Regions from separate parts of the Adlercreutzia sp. CNCM I-6215 genome, predicted to be linked through region 1. Evidence: riboswitches for the same ligand, from Rfam matches in the RefSeq annotation. Region 1 holds a riboswitch; the other holds the start of a gene.
The links. A riboswitch is a leader RNA that binds a small molecule or an ion and turns the genes downstream of it on or off. The one in region 1 is predicted to bind FMN.
Positions count from the first base shown of each region.

Region 2: it holds a riboswitch for FMN, as region 1 does, so the genes downstream of both, ribD (bifunctional diaminohydroxyphosphoribosylaminopyrimidine deaminase/5-amino-6-(5-phosphoribosylamino)uracil reductase RibD) here and ribD (bifunctional diaminohydroxyphosphoribosylaminopyrimidine deaminase/5-amino-6-(5-phosphoribosylamino)uracil reductase RibD) in region 1, are expected to answer to the same signal.

Region 1 is NZ_CDRVMA010000002.1:268,421-274,296, reverse strand. It holds gene ACW4LP_RS02890 (response regulator transcription factor) at 1-580, shown strand, start outside; gene ACW4LP_RS02885 (HAD family hydrolase) at 589-1,266, opposite strand; gene ribH (6,7-dimethyl-8-ribityllumazine synthase) at 1,273-1,740, opposite strand; gene ACW4LP_RS02875 (bifunctional 3,4-dihydroxy-2-butanone-4-phosphate synthase/GTP cyclohydrolase II) at 1,789-3,024, opposite strand; gene ribE (riboflavin synthase) at 3,039-3,698, opposite strand; gene ribD (bifunctional diaminohydroxyphosphoribosylaminopyrimidine deaminase/5-amino-6-(5-phosphoribosylamino)uracil reductase RibD) at 3,680-4,849, opposite strand; FMN riboswitch at 4,984-5,111, opposite strand; gene ACW4LP_RS02860 (YebC/PmpR family DNA-binding transcriptional regulator) at 5,385-5,876, shown strand, end outside.
Region 2 is NZ_CDRVMA010000006.1:154,428-160,303, forward strand. It holds gene ribH (6,7-dimethyl-8-ribityllumazine synthase) at 1-57, opposite strand, end outside; gene ACW4LP_RS06525 (bifunctional 3,4-dihydroxy-2-butanone-4-phosphate synthase/GTP cyclohydrolase II) at 115-1,344, opposite strand; gene ACW4LP_RS06530 (riboflavin synthase) at 1,388-2,080, opposite strand; gene ribD (bifunctional diaminohydroxyphosphoribosylaminopyrimidine deaminase/5-amino-6-(5-phosphoribosylamino)uracil reductase RibD) at 2,062-3,279, opposite strand; FMN riboswitch at 3,380-3,493, opposite strand; gene argS (arginine--tRNA ligase) at 3,588-5,315, opposite strand; gene ACW4LP_RS06545 (YfcC family protein) at 5,528-5,876, opposite strand, start outside.

The DNA.
Region 1 (5,876 bases):
CACGATGCCGATGTTCTTCGCCGCGTGGCTCACCTACGTGTTCTACGGGGCCGTGGCCATCCTCGCCCTGGCGAGCCTGGCGGCCGTGGCCCATGCCCGGGAGTTCTCGGCCGGCTCGGTGTTCGGCACGGCGGTGGCGGCCTTCGCGCTGTTCTCGCTTCTGGGCCTGGGGTGCGCGCCCACCGCCCCCTTCCAGGAAGAGGGCGGCGGCCCGGCGCTCTTGGTGGTGAGCACGTTCTACTTCGTGGGCGTCATCGCGGCGGCGCTCTGGGGCTTTTGGCGCGCGGGCGCGGGGGAGCGCGCGGCCGACGACGGGCTGGGCGCGCGGGATGCCGGCGCGGGGGCCGACGCGCCGGCCCAAAGCGTGCAGGCGCGCTGCGAGGCCTTGGCCGACGAGGCCGGCCTAACGCCGCGGGAGCGCGAGATTTTAGGGTATCTGGGGCGCGGCCACGGCATCGCCTTTGTGGCCGCCACGCTCGTCATCTCCGAGTCCACCGTGCGCACCCACGTGAAGAGCATCTACAAGAAGCTCGGTGTGAACGGCCGCGAGGAGCTGCTCGCGAAGGTGGACGAGGGATAGGGCCAGGGCTAGGGGTGCCCGCGCGGCTTCCCGGTAAGTGCCCGCACGGCCCCTGCGATCTCGGGGGCCGTGCTCACCAGGACGTCCGCCCGGCTGAGCTCGTCTGCCGTTCCGAATCCGTAGGTGCACCCGACAAAGGGAATGTTTCCGCGCACGGCCACCTCCTGATCGTGGTGCCGGTCGCCGACCATGAGGTGGGGCTTCGGGTAACGTGCGCAAATCTGCCGGTAGATCTGCCACTTCTCCAGCCCTTCGAAGTCTTCGGCGCACCAGGCGCCGGTGAACAGGCCGCCGAGGCCGAATGCGGCAAGGTGCTCGTCGCGGTAGGAGCCGCTGCAATTTGAGAGGAACACGAGCGTGCATCCCTCCTCGCGCAGGGATTCCAGCATGGCCTTCGCGCCGGGGTACAGGCGCCCTGCGCCCGCCGCGAGCAAGCGGCGCATCTCCTCTCCGATGGCGGCCGATGCGCGCTGCCAAATCGCTTCGGGCAGCTCGGGCATGAAGGAGGCCCACATGGCGGCAGGGGAGTATCCGAGCCACGAGGCGATCTCCTCATCGGAGAACGTACGCGGGGCGGCCCAGCCATCGGTTACCAAGGCAGCATAGGCGCGGCGAAACGCCGGGCCGTACAGATGCATGGAATTGTGGAGCGTGCCATCGTAGTCGAAAAATACCGTGCCGCCCATGGGCCCCTAGCCTTCGATCTCCCGCAGAAGGTTGACCATCTCGATGGCCGACGTGGCGCAGTCGAATCCTTTGTTGCCCGCCTTGGTGCCCGCACGCTCGATTGCCTGCTCGATCGTGTCGGTGGTCACGATGCCGAACATAACGGGCACCCCGCTTTCCAGCGATACGTGGGCGATGCCCTTGGCGGCCTCGTTGCAGACCAGGTCGTAGTGGCTCGTGGCGCCGCGGATGACGGCGCCCAGGCAGATGACGGCGTCATAGCGGCCCGATTGCGCCATCTTCTGCGCGGCAAGCGGCGCCTCGAAAGCGCCGGGCACCCAGGCGATGTCGACGTCCTGCTCGCGCACGTTGTGGCGCAAAAGGCCGTCCATGGCGCCCCCGATCAGCTTGGATGTGATGAACTCGTTGAAGCGGGAGGCCACGATGCCGACCTTGATGTTCTCCGATACCAGCTTCCCTTCGAATACCGTCATGATGATCCTTTCCCAAACGTTGGTTTCCTTAGTCGAGTTGTACAGGCGCTAGGACGCCTGGCGCTCCTCATCGAAGTACAGCAAATGCCCCATCTTCTCCTGCTTGGTGCGCAGATAGAACTCATCGTGGCTGGTCAAAGGCATTTGGATGGGCACGCGTTCGGTGATCTGCAGCCCGAAATCGCCCAATTGGTACACTTTGTCGGGGTTGTTCGTAAGCAGTCGCATGGTCTTTACGCCCAGCTCGTGCAGAATTTGGGCGCCGATGTAGTATTCTCGCAGGTCGCCCGCGAAGCCCAGGGCCAGGTTGGCCTCCAGGGTATCCATGCCGGCATCTTGCAGCTCGTAGGCGCGCAGCTTGTTCACAAGCCCGATGCCGCGCCCTTCCTGGCGCATGTACAGCACCACCCCGCGCCCCTCGGCTTCCACCTGGGCCATCGCTGCAGCCAGCTGCTGGCCGCAATCGCAGCGCAGGCTGCCGAAGGCATCGCCGGTGAGGCACTCGGAATGAACGCGCACCAGCACATCGACGCCGTCTCCGATGTCGCCTTTCACCAGGGCCACGTGGTGCTCGCCGTTCAACTTGTTCACGAAGGCGTGGGCGCGAAATGCCCCGTAGCGCGTGGGCATTGCCGTATCGGCCACTTCCACCACGTGGCATTCGTGCTTCTTGCGGTAGTCCTGGAGCGCTTTGATGGAGATGAACTTCAAATTGAATTGCCGGGCGAGCTCTATCAGCTCGGGTGTGCGCATCATGGTGCCGTCTTCGCGCATGATCTCGCAGCACAGACCGCACTCCTCAAGACCGGCCAGACGCATCAGGTCCACTGTGGCCTCGGTGTGGCCGTTGCGCTCCAGCACGCCGTTGGCCTTTGCCATCAGCGGGAACATATGGCCCGGCCGGCGGAAGTCGGACGGGCGGGCGCCGGGCTGCACCACGGCGCGCGCGGTCAGCCCGCGCTCTTGCGCCGAGATGCCCGTTGTGGTGTCGACGTGGTCGATGGACACGGTGAAGGCGGTTTCGTGGTTGTCGGTGTTCTCGGTGACCATTTGGGGAAACGCCAGCTTTTGGCACAGTTCGGCGGACATGGGCATGCAGATGAGCCCCTTGCCGTGTACTGCCATGAAGTTCACGTTCTCGGTGGTGGCGAACTGCGCTGCGCAGATGAAATCGCCTTCGTTCTCGCGGTCGGGGTCGTCGGTGCACAGAATGATCTTGCCCGCGCGCAAATCATCCAGCGCCTCTTCGATCGTGCTGAACTGGAATGACTTGTTCTCTTCCATGGGGTGCTCCTTCGTTAGAATCCATGCGCTGTCAGAAATGCTTGGGTGATACCGCCGCTCTCGGCCGTCGCGGATGGAGGGGGGAGGGGGGCGCCGAGGAACCGTTCGACGTACTTCCCGACCATATCGGTTTCGAGGTTCACCTCATCGCCGACGCGCTTGAGGGAAAGGGTCGTCTCGGCCCGGGTGTGGGGGATGATGGACACGGCGAAGTCGGCGTCGGTCAGGCGCGCCACCGTGAGGCTGACGCCGTCGATGGCGATGGATCCCTTCATGATGATGTGGCGCAGGGTGGTCGCATCGGCTCCGATGGTGTACCACACGGCGTTGTCGTCGCGCTGGATGCGGCGAATCGTGCCCACCGCGTCGATGTGCCCCGACACCAAGTGTCCGCCGAATCGCCCGTCGGCCGCCATGGCCCTCTCCAGGTTCACGGGGCTGCCGGCATGCAGGGCGCCGAGGTTGCTGCGTCGCAACGTCTCGTGCATGACATCGGCGCTGAACTGGGTCGCTCCCAGCGAAGTGACGGTGAGGCAGACGCCGTTCACGGCGATGGAGTCGCCCAGCCGAGTTCGCTCGAGCACGGTGCGCGCGTCAATGGACAGAACGGCCGAATGGGCGCCCCGGCGCAGCGTCCTTACGGTGCCGATTTCCTCTACAATGCCGGTGAACATGGTGTCGCCTCGCTTTCGACTGAAGGGGAAACGGCGCATTCTAAGAGCAGATCGGGCCCAAGGGCGGTGACGGTGGGGGAGGAAAGGCGAAGCGCGTCGGCGGGCAGCGCCACGCCCCGACCTGCCACCGGCCCTGGCGCGCTTGCTCCCCCGAAAAGCTTCGGGGCGATATAGGCTTGCACGCGGTTCGCCAGTCCGCCGTCGATGAAGGCGCCGTGCAGCGCAGGGCCGCCTTCGACGAGGATCGAGTCGATGCCCAAGCTGCCCGCGTGATCGAGAAGGGCCGGCAGGTTCACTGCGCCGTTGCCCCCTTCCGCCGGCGGCGACGCCCAGACTGAACATCCGGCCTCGCGCAGGGCGCCTGTGCGCTCGGCGCTCGCCTGCGGCCCCACCGCCACCAGCGTCGGTATCTCTTGGGCTGTCCGCACGAGCAACGCATCCAGGGGCAAGCGCCCTTGGGAGTCGACCACGATGCGCAGCGGCTGCCGCCAGGGGCCGCCTTCCAAGCGGCAGGTAAGCGCGGGGTCATCGGCTAGGGCGGTGCCGATGCCCACCATGATGGCTGCGAACCGGTGTCGGTCGCGATGCACCCGCTCGCGCGCTTCGGGCCCGGTGATCCACCGGGATGCCCCCGTGCGCGTGGCCGCTTTCCCGTCCAGGGTCATGGCGTATTTCAGCACCACCAAGGGGCGCCCGGTGGTAATGAAGTGGAAGAATACCTCGTTGAGGTGCCGGCACCCCTCTTCCAGGACCCCCGTCTCCACTACCGTGGCCGCCTCGCGCAGCTGCGCGCACCCTTGGCCCGCCACCAAAGGGTTCGGGTCAAGGGCGCCCACGACGACGCGGGCAATGCCCGCTTCCAGGATAGCGTCGGTGCAGGGTGGCGTTTTGCCCCAATGGCAGCACGGCTCCAGCGTGACGTACAGGGTGCTTCCGGCGGGGTCTTCGGCGCATGCGGCCAGCGCCTCCCGCTCCGCGTGGGGCTGGCCGCATGCGGTGTGCCAGCCCTCGCCGATGATGCGGCCGTCTTTCACGATAACGGCACCTACGAGTGGGTTTGGGCTGGTCCAGCCAGTCCCTCTCTCGGCAAGCACCAGCGCACGGGCCATGAAGGCTTCGTCGCGTGCGAGTTGCTCTAACTTCTGGGACATCGCTCACCTCCAACGCATCGCTGCGACCTTCGGGCGCCACTTCCGAAAAGATGAGCGGACGATTGCGAAAAAAGCCCTGAAACCAAAAGGTTCCAGGGCTTCTAACTGTCCGATGCGCTCCGCTGGGGAGCACTTCCTATCTTCTTCCATCCAGACTGTAACTGTCGGCTTCGGAATTTCACCGAATCAGCCGCAAGCGCAAGACGTGCGGATCGTGGGCTGTACCACCGGTGGGGACTTTCACCCCGCCCTGAAGATCATGTTCAATTGTTGATCGATCATAGTGCTTTATGGAAGTCCGCGCAACCCACGAATTGGGAAATCTGTGGATACCGTTGGTGATTGCTCGGGACGTGGCGCTTCTTTCCAGGGGCGCGCCACAGCCGCGTATCCGACAAACCTGGCGATGCGCTCGTTCTCTGCGCGCGGCCCCTTCCGTAGAAAAACCGTGCAGCGCGGCAGCTGGGTTTTCCCGTTCGCGCCCTTGTGGTACCATAAACCGCTGTTGTATTCGCGTTTCGAAGGGACTTAATTCATGTCAGGGCATTCTAAGTGGGCAACCACCAAACATCGCAAGGCCGCGCAGGACGCTAAGCGCTCGGCTCTGTTCTCCAAGCTGGCTCGCAACATCACCGTGGCCGCCAAGGAGGGTGGCGACCCGAACCCCGACAACAACGCGTCGCTGGCCGCCGCCATCGAGAAGGCCAAGGGCTATTCCATGCCCAAGGACAAGATCAAGACCGCCATCGACAAGGCTTTCGGTTCCGGCAAGGACGCCGCCAACTACGAGACCGTCGTCTACGAGGGCTACGGCCCGGCGGGCGTGGCGGTGCTCTGCGAGGCGCTGACCGATAACCGCAACCGCACCGCCGCCGATGTGCGCGCTGCCTTCTCCCATTCCGGCGGCAACCTCGGCACCTCCGGCTCGGTGGCCTTCCAGTTCGACCGCAAGGGCCAGATCATGGTGTCCAAGGAGGTCGAGACCGGCGACAAGAAGAACCCCATCGGTCCGAACGGCGCCGCTGCC
Region 2 (5,876 bases), on a different contig from region 1:
GGCCACAATGCCCACCTTGACGTTCTCGGATACCAGTTTTCCCTCAAATACGGTCATGATCTTGCCTTTCTCTCAATTCCTTTCGAGTTTCCAAATTTCCGAATTTTCCGTCTGTTACGCCACCTGGGGCTGCGGCTCCTCCGCCTTGAGCATATGGCCCATCTTCTCCCGCTTGGTCTTCAGGTAGAAGCCGTCGTGGGCTGTAGGTGCGATCTGGATCGGCACCCGCTCAGCAATGACCAGGCCGAAATCCTCCAATTGATACACCTTGTCGGGGTTGTTCGTGAGCAGGCGCATGGTCTTCACTCCGAGGCTCTGCAGAATTTGGGCCCCGATATAGTATTCCCGCAGATCGCCGGCAAACCCCAGCGCCTCGTTTGCCTGCAGCGTGTCGAGGCCCTGCTCCTGCAGCTCGTAGGCGCGCATCTTGTTCACGAGCCCGATGCCGCGGCCCTCCTGGCGCATGTACAGCACCACACCGCGGCCGGCCGCTTCCACCTGGGCCATGGCCGCCGCAAATTGCGCGCCGCAGTCGCAGCGCTGCGAGCCGAACACGTCTCCGGTCAGGCATTCGGAATGCACGCGCACCAGCACGTCCTCGCCGTTGCCGATCGCTCCCTTAACGAGGGCGATATGGTGCTCGCCGTTCAAGCGGTTGACGAAGGTCTTGGCGCGGAACTCGCCGTATTCCGTGGGCATGAACACGTCGGCCACCTGTTCCACGTGCACTTCGTGCTTCTTGCGATAGTCCTGCAGCGCCTTGATGGACACGAACGTCAGGCCATGTCGCCTTGCCAGCTCGATCAGCTGCGGCGTGCGCATCATCGTGCCGTCATCGGCCATGATCTCGCAGCACAGCCCGCACGGCTCAAGGCCGGCCAGCCGGCACAGGTCCACCGTTGCCTCAGTGTGCCCATTGCGCTCCAGCACGCCGAGGGGCTTCGCCATAAGGGGAAACATGTGGCCCGGCCGGCGAAAGTCGCTGGGCGACGAGGTGGGATCCACCACTTTGCGCGCCGTAAGGCCGCGCTCGGCCGCCGAGATGCCCGTTGTCGTGTCCGCATGATCCACCGACACGGTGAATGCCGTCTCGTGGTTGTCGGTGTTGTCGGTGACCATCTGGGGGAAGCGCAGGCGGCGGCACAGCTCTGCGCTCATAGGCATGCAGATGAGCCCCTTTCCCACGCTCGCCATGAAGTTCACGTTCTCCGTCGTCGCGAATTGCGCGGCGCAGATGAGATCGCCCTCGTTCTCGCGATCGGGGTCGTCGGTCACCAGGATGACCTTTCCCGCGCGCAGGTCCCCCAAGGCCTGTTCAATGGTGTCGAATTGGAAGTCGTTCATGATGCTTCTCTTTCTCTGATAGCCTTGCCGTGCAGATGCGAGCCTAAAACCCATGGGCCGCAAGAAAATCCCGCGTGAGACCCGGTGACGACGGACTCGCCTTCGGACTGCCGCCACCCTTTCCCCAAAGCTCGTCCTTCCCGGGCGATGCGCGCGGCAGCAGACGCTCCACGTACTTGCCGATGACATCGTTCTCCATGTTGACCTTATCGCCGACGCCCTTGGAGGCGAGGGTTGTCTGCTCCCGCGTGTGCGGAATGACCGATACCGTGAAAGAAGCGTCCGAGACGCTTGCCACCGTCAGGCTGATGCCGTCGAGGGCAACCGAGCCCTTCTCGACGACCAGGCGCAGGAGGGAGGGCGCCGCCTCTATCTCGTACCACACGGCGTTCGCCTCCTGGCGCACCGAGGCAATCGTGCCCATGCCGTCGATATGGCCCGATACGATATGGCCCCCGAAGCGCCCGTCGGCCGCCAGAGCGCGCTCCAGATTGACGGGGCTCCCCGCGCGGAGCATTCCCAGATTCGATCGCCGCAGGGTCTCGGGCATGACATCTGCCGTGAAAGAGCCGCCGTCGAAGTCCGTCACCGTCAGACACACACCATTGACTGCGATAGAGTCGCCCAGTCGCACATCGCCCAAAACCCGCTTGGCGGCAATGCGTAGCACGCCGTCTTTGGAGCCGCCGCGCAGGGAACGCACGCGTCCCACTTCCTCTACGATACCGGTGAACATGGCTGAAGCCTCCCTTCCAGCAGCACGTCGCCTCCCATCATCTGCAGGGACACCTCGGAAAGGACGGGCGCATCCGCCGGATCCCCCACCCCGCGCCCCGCCACGGGGCCCAAAGCTTCTAAGCCGCCGAAAATCTTGGGCGCAATGTAGGCTTGGACGCGATCGACCAAACCTTCGTCGAAAAGGCTGCCGAGAAGCGTCGGCCCCCCTTCCACGATCAGGGAGTCCAGAGAGAAGCGCTGCCAGAGCAGCTCCATGAGAATGCGAGGGTCAACGCGACCTTCTCTCGCAGGCACCGCAACCACCGCGCATCCGCGCTCGGCCAGGGCGTTGCGGCGAGCCAGCAGCGCGCCCTCGGCCACGGCCACTATCACGGGCGCCTCGCTTGCCGTGCGAACCAGTTGGGATTCCAGGGGAAGGCGCGCGGCGGCATCGACCACGACGCGCGCCGGCTGGGAGACCTCGCGTCCATCGAGGCGGCACGTCAGCAGAGGATCGTCGGCGAGCGCCGTGCCGATGCCCACCATGACCCCGGCATGGCGGTGGCGGTCCTCATGAACGCGGCGGCGCGCCGCCTCTCCGGTCACCCAGCGAGAAAGCCCCTCCCGCGTGGCCACCTTCCCGTCCAAGGTCATGGCGTATTTGGCTATCACCAGGGGACGGCGCTGCTCCATGGCGTGCAGGAACGGTTCGTTGACAGCGCGGCACGATGGCTCCAAGACCCCCACGGCCACTTCGATGCCGGCCCGCCGCAGAGCCTCGTTGCCCCTGCCCGCCACAAGAGGGTTGGGATCGAGCACGCCCACGACCACGCGCGCAATGCCGGCCTCGATAAGCGCCTCGGTGCACGGCGGCGTCTTGCCCGTATGGCAGCAGGGCTCCAAGGTGACATAGGCCGTGGCACCGGCCGGCGACTCGCTGCAAGCCGCAAGCGCCTCCCTCTCGGCATGGGGACCGCCGAAACGGTGGTGCCAGCCCTCGCCGATGATACGGCCGTCTCGCACAATGACGGCGCCGACAAGGGGGTTGGGGCTCGTCCATCCCGCTCCGCGCCGGGCCAGCTCAACGGCTCGGGCCATGAAGCGCTCATCAGCCTCAGCGGGCAGCGAGCCGTCGGCATCCGCTGATTGCGCACCCACTTCCGACGATCGCACGCCCCCTCGCGCCCCATCGGGGACGCTGCGCCCTCCGTCCATCATGCCTCCTTTCACAAAGACACCTCAGGACAGGGGGGCGCCCGCATTGCAAAGGGCCCTGAAACACGAGGTTCCAGGGCCCTTGAGCATACGCGCGCACGCTGAAGATCTTCTTCCATCCAGACTGTACTGTCGGTCTCGGAATTTCACCGAGTCAGCCCTAAGGCTCGCGGACTTTACCGCCGGTCGGGAATCTCACCCTGCCCTGAAGATGCTATGTAGTTGTTCGACGGGAAGGATATTACGGCCGTTCTTCCCGATAGTCAATTACCCAAATTATTTCAAATGGGTGAAAGCACAAAATCCGATGGCTACATCTTCACCGGAGCCGACACGCCCAGCAGGTTCAGCGTCAAGGCCAGCACGATGCGGGTGGCGTCGCACAGGGCCAAACGCGCCGTCTGCACGTCGGCGTCGTCGGTGAGCACGTGGCAGTTGGTGTAGAACTGGTGGAACAGCGACGCCAGATCCTGCGCGTAGTGGGTCAGACGGAACGGCGCGCGGTCGCGGGCCGCCAGGGCGATGAGGTTGCCAAAGTCGGCCATCTTGCGCATGAGCGCCAGCTCAGAGGGATGGGTGAGCGGCGTCAGGTCGCAATCCTCGGGGATGATCTTCTCGGCGAGCTCGCCCATGGTCATCTCCCCCGCCTCGACGGCGGCGGCATCGGCCTCATCGGCCGCCTTGCGCAGGATCGAGCAGATGCGCGCATGGGCGTACTGTACGTAGTACACCGGATTGGAGGCGTCCTTCTTCTTCGCCACCTCGATGTCGAAGTCGATGGGCTGGTCGGCCGAGCGAGACAGCATGAGGTAGCGGGTGGCATCCACGCCCACCTCGTCGATGAGCTCCTCGAAGGTGACCATCTCGCCGGTGCGCTTGGACATGCGCACGGCCTTGCCATCGCGGAACAGGTTCACGAGCTGCCCCAGCTGCACCTCGAGCGCCCCGGGCCAGCCCCAAGCCTCGAGCATGCACTCGCAGCGCTTGATGTAGCCGTGGTGGTCGGCGCCCCACAGATCGATAAGGTGGTCGAAGCCGCGCATCATCTTGTCGTAGTGGTAGGCCACGTCGCTCATGAAGTAGGTGGCCTCGCCGTCGCCCTTGATGAGCACGCGATCCTTGTCGTCGCCCAGATCCGTCGAGCGGAACCACAGGGCGCCGTCCTTCTCGTAGAGGTAGCCCTTCTCGCGCATGGCGTCCAGGGAGCGGGACACGGCGCTCTCGCCGTTCTCGTCCTCCACGTACAGCGAGCGCTCGGAGAACCACTTGTCGAAGGTGGTGCCGAAGTTGGCCAGCACCTCGCGCTGGTTCTTGAGCGTCATGTCGTAGGCCATCTCGCGGAAGGCCTCAACGCGCTCCTCGTCGGAGACGTTCAGCCACTTGTCGCCGTCGCGGTCGATGATGTCCTGGGCGATGTCCTTCACGTAGGCGCCGCCGTAGCACGCCTCGGGCATCTCCACGTCGCGGCCGAGCAGCTGCTGGTAGCGCACGTTCACGGAGTTGCCGAACACGTCCATCTGGTTGCCGTGGTCGTTGATGTAGTACTCCTCGTACACGTCGTAGCCGCCGTGGCGCATGACGCGCGCCATGGCATCGCCCAAGGACGCCCAACGGCCATGGCCCACGTGGAAGGGGCCGGTGGGGTTGGCGGACACGTACTCGAGGTTCACGTAGCGCTCGCCCTCGGGAATGGTGCCGCGACCGAAGTTGTCGCCCTCCTCGCGCACCTCGCGCACCACGCCCTGCAGCACCGCGTCCGACAGGCGGATGTTGATGAAGCCGGGGCCGGCGATCTCCACGGAGGCGATCATGTCGTTTGCGGGAATGTGGTCCACGATGATCTGGGCGATCTCGCGGGGGTTCTTGTGAGCGAGCTTCGCGGTGCGCATGGCGACGGTGCTCGCCCAGTCGCCGTTGGCCTCGTCGCGGGGTCGCTCAAGAGCTGCCTGCGGGGCCTCCGCCAGCTCAAGTGAGCCGTCGGCACGGGCCGCGTCGATCGCGGCGTCGATGACCGCTTCGAGGGATTCGCGAATTTCCATTGGTCTAACTTCCTCTTCTGTACGTCTTCAGTACGTCGGCGTTACCACGCGCGCGGGCTGTGCCGTACCCAATCGCGCCTATAAGCGGCCATAATAGCATGAACGACCCGAGAAAAACAGGAGCGCCCGAGCACTGTGCCCGGGCGCTCCCGCTAACGGTTCCGCAGGTCAGAACTGTGCAAGTGCACAAGTTCGCGCGCTTGCCCTGGATGCTACGACAGGATCACCATGGCCGCCGTGAGGATCACGATGCAGACCACGCCGAGGACCACGAACAGCTTGGCGCCGAACTTGAGCCACGTGGAGTACTCCACCTTGGCGAGGGCCAAGCCGCCCATGATGGCGCCGGAGGTCGGCGTGAACAGGTTCACAAGACCGTTGCCGGCGGAGTAGATCATGACCATGGTCTCGACCGAGAAGTTCAGCTGGTGGGCCAGGCCGCCCAGAATCGGGATGGACACCGTGGCCATGCCGGAGGAGGACGGGATCAGGAAGGACAGGACGATGTAGAGCAGGAACGACAGCGGCGCGAAGATGATCGCCGACATGCCCGTCAGCGCC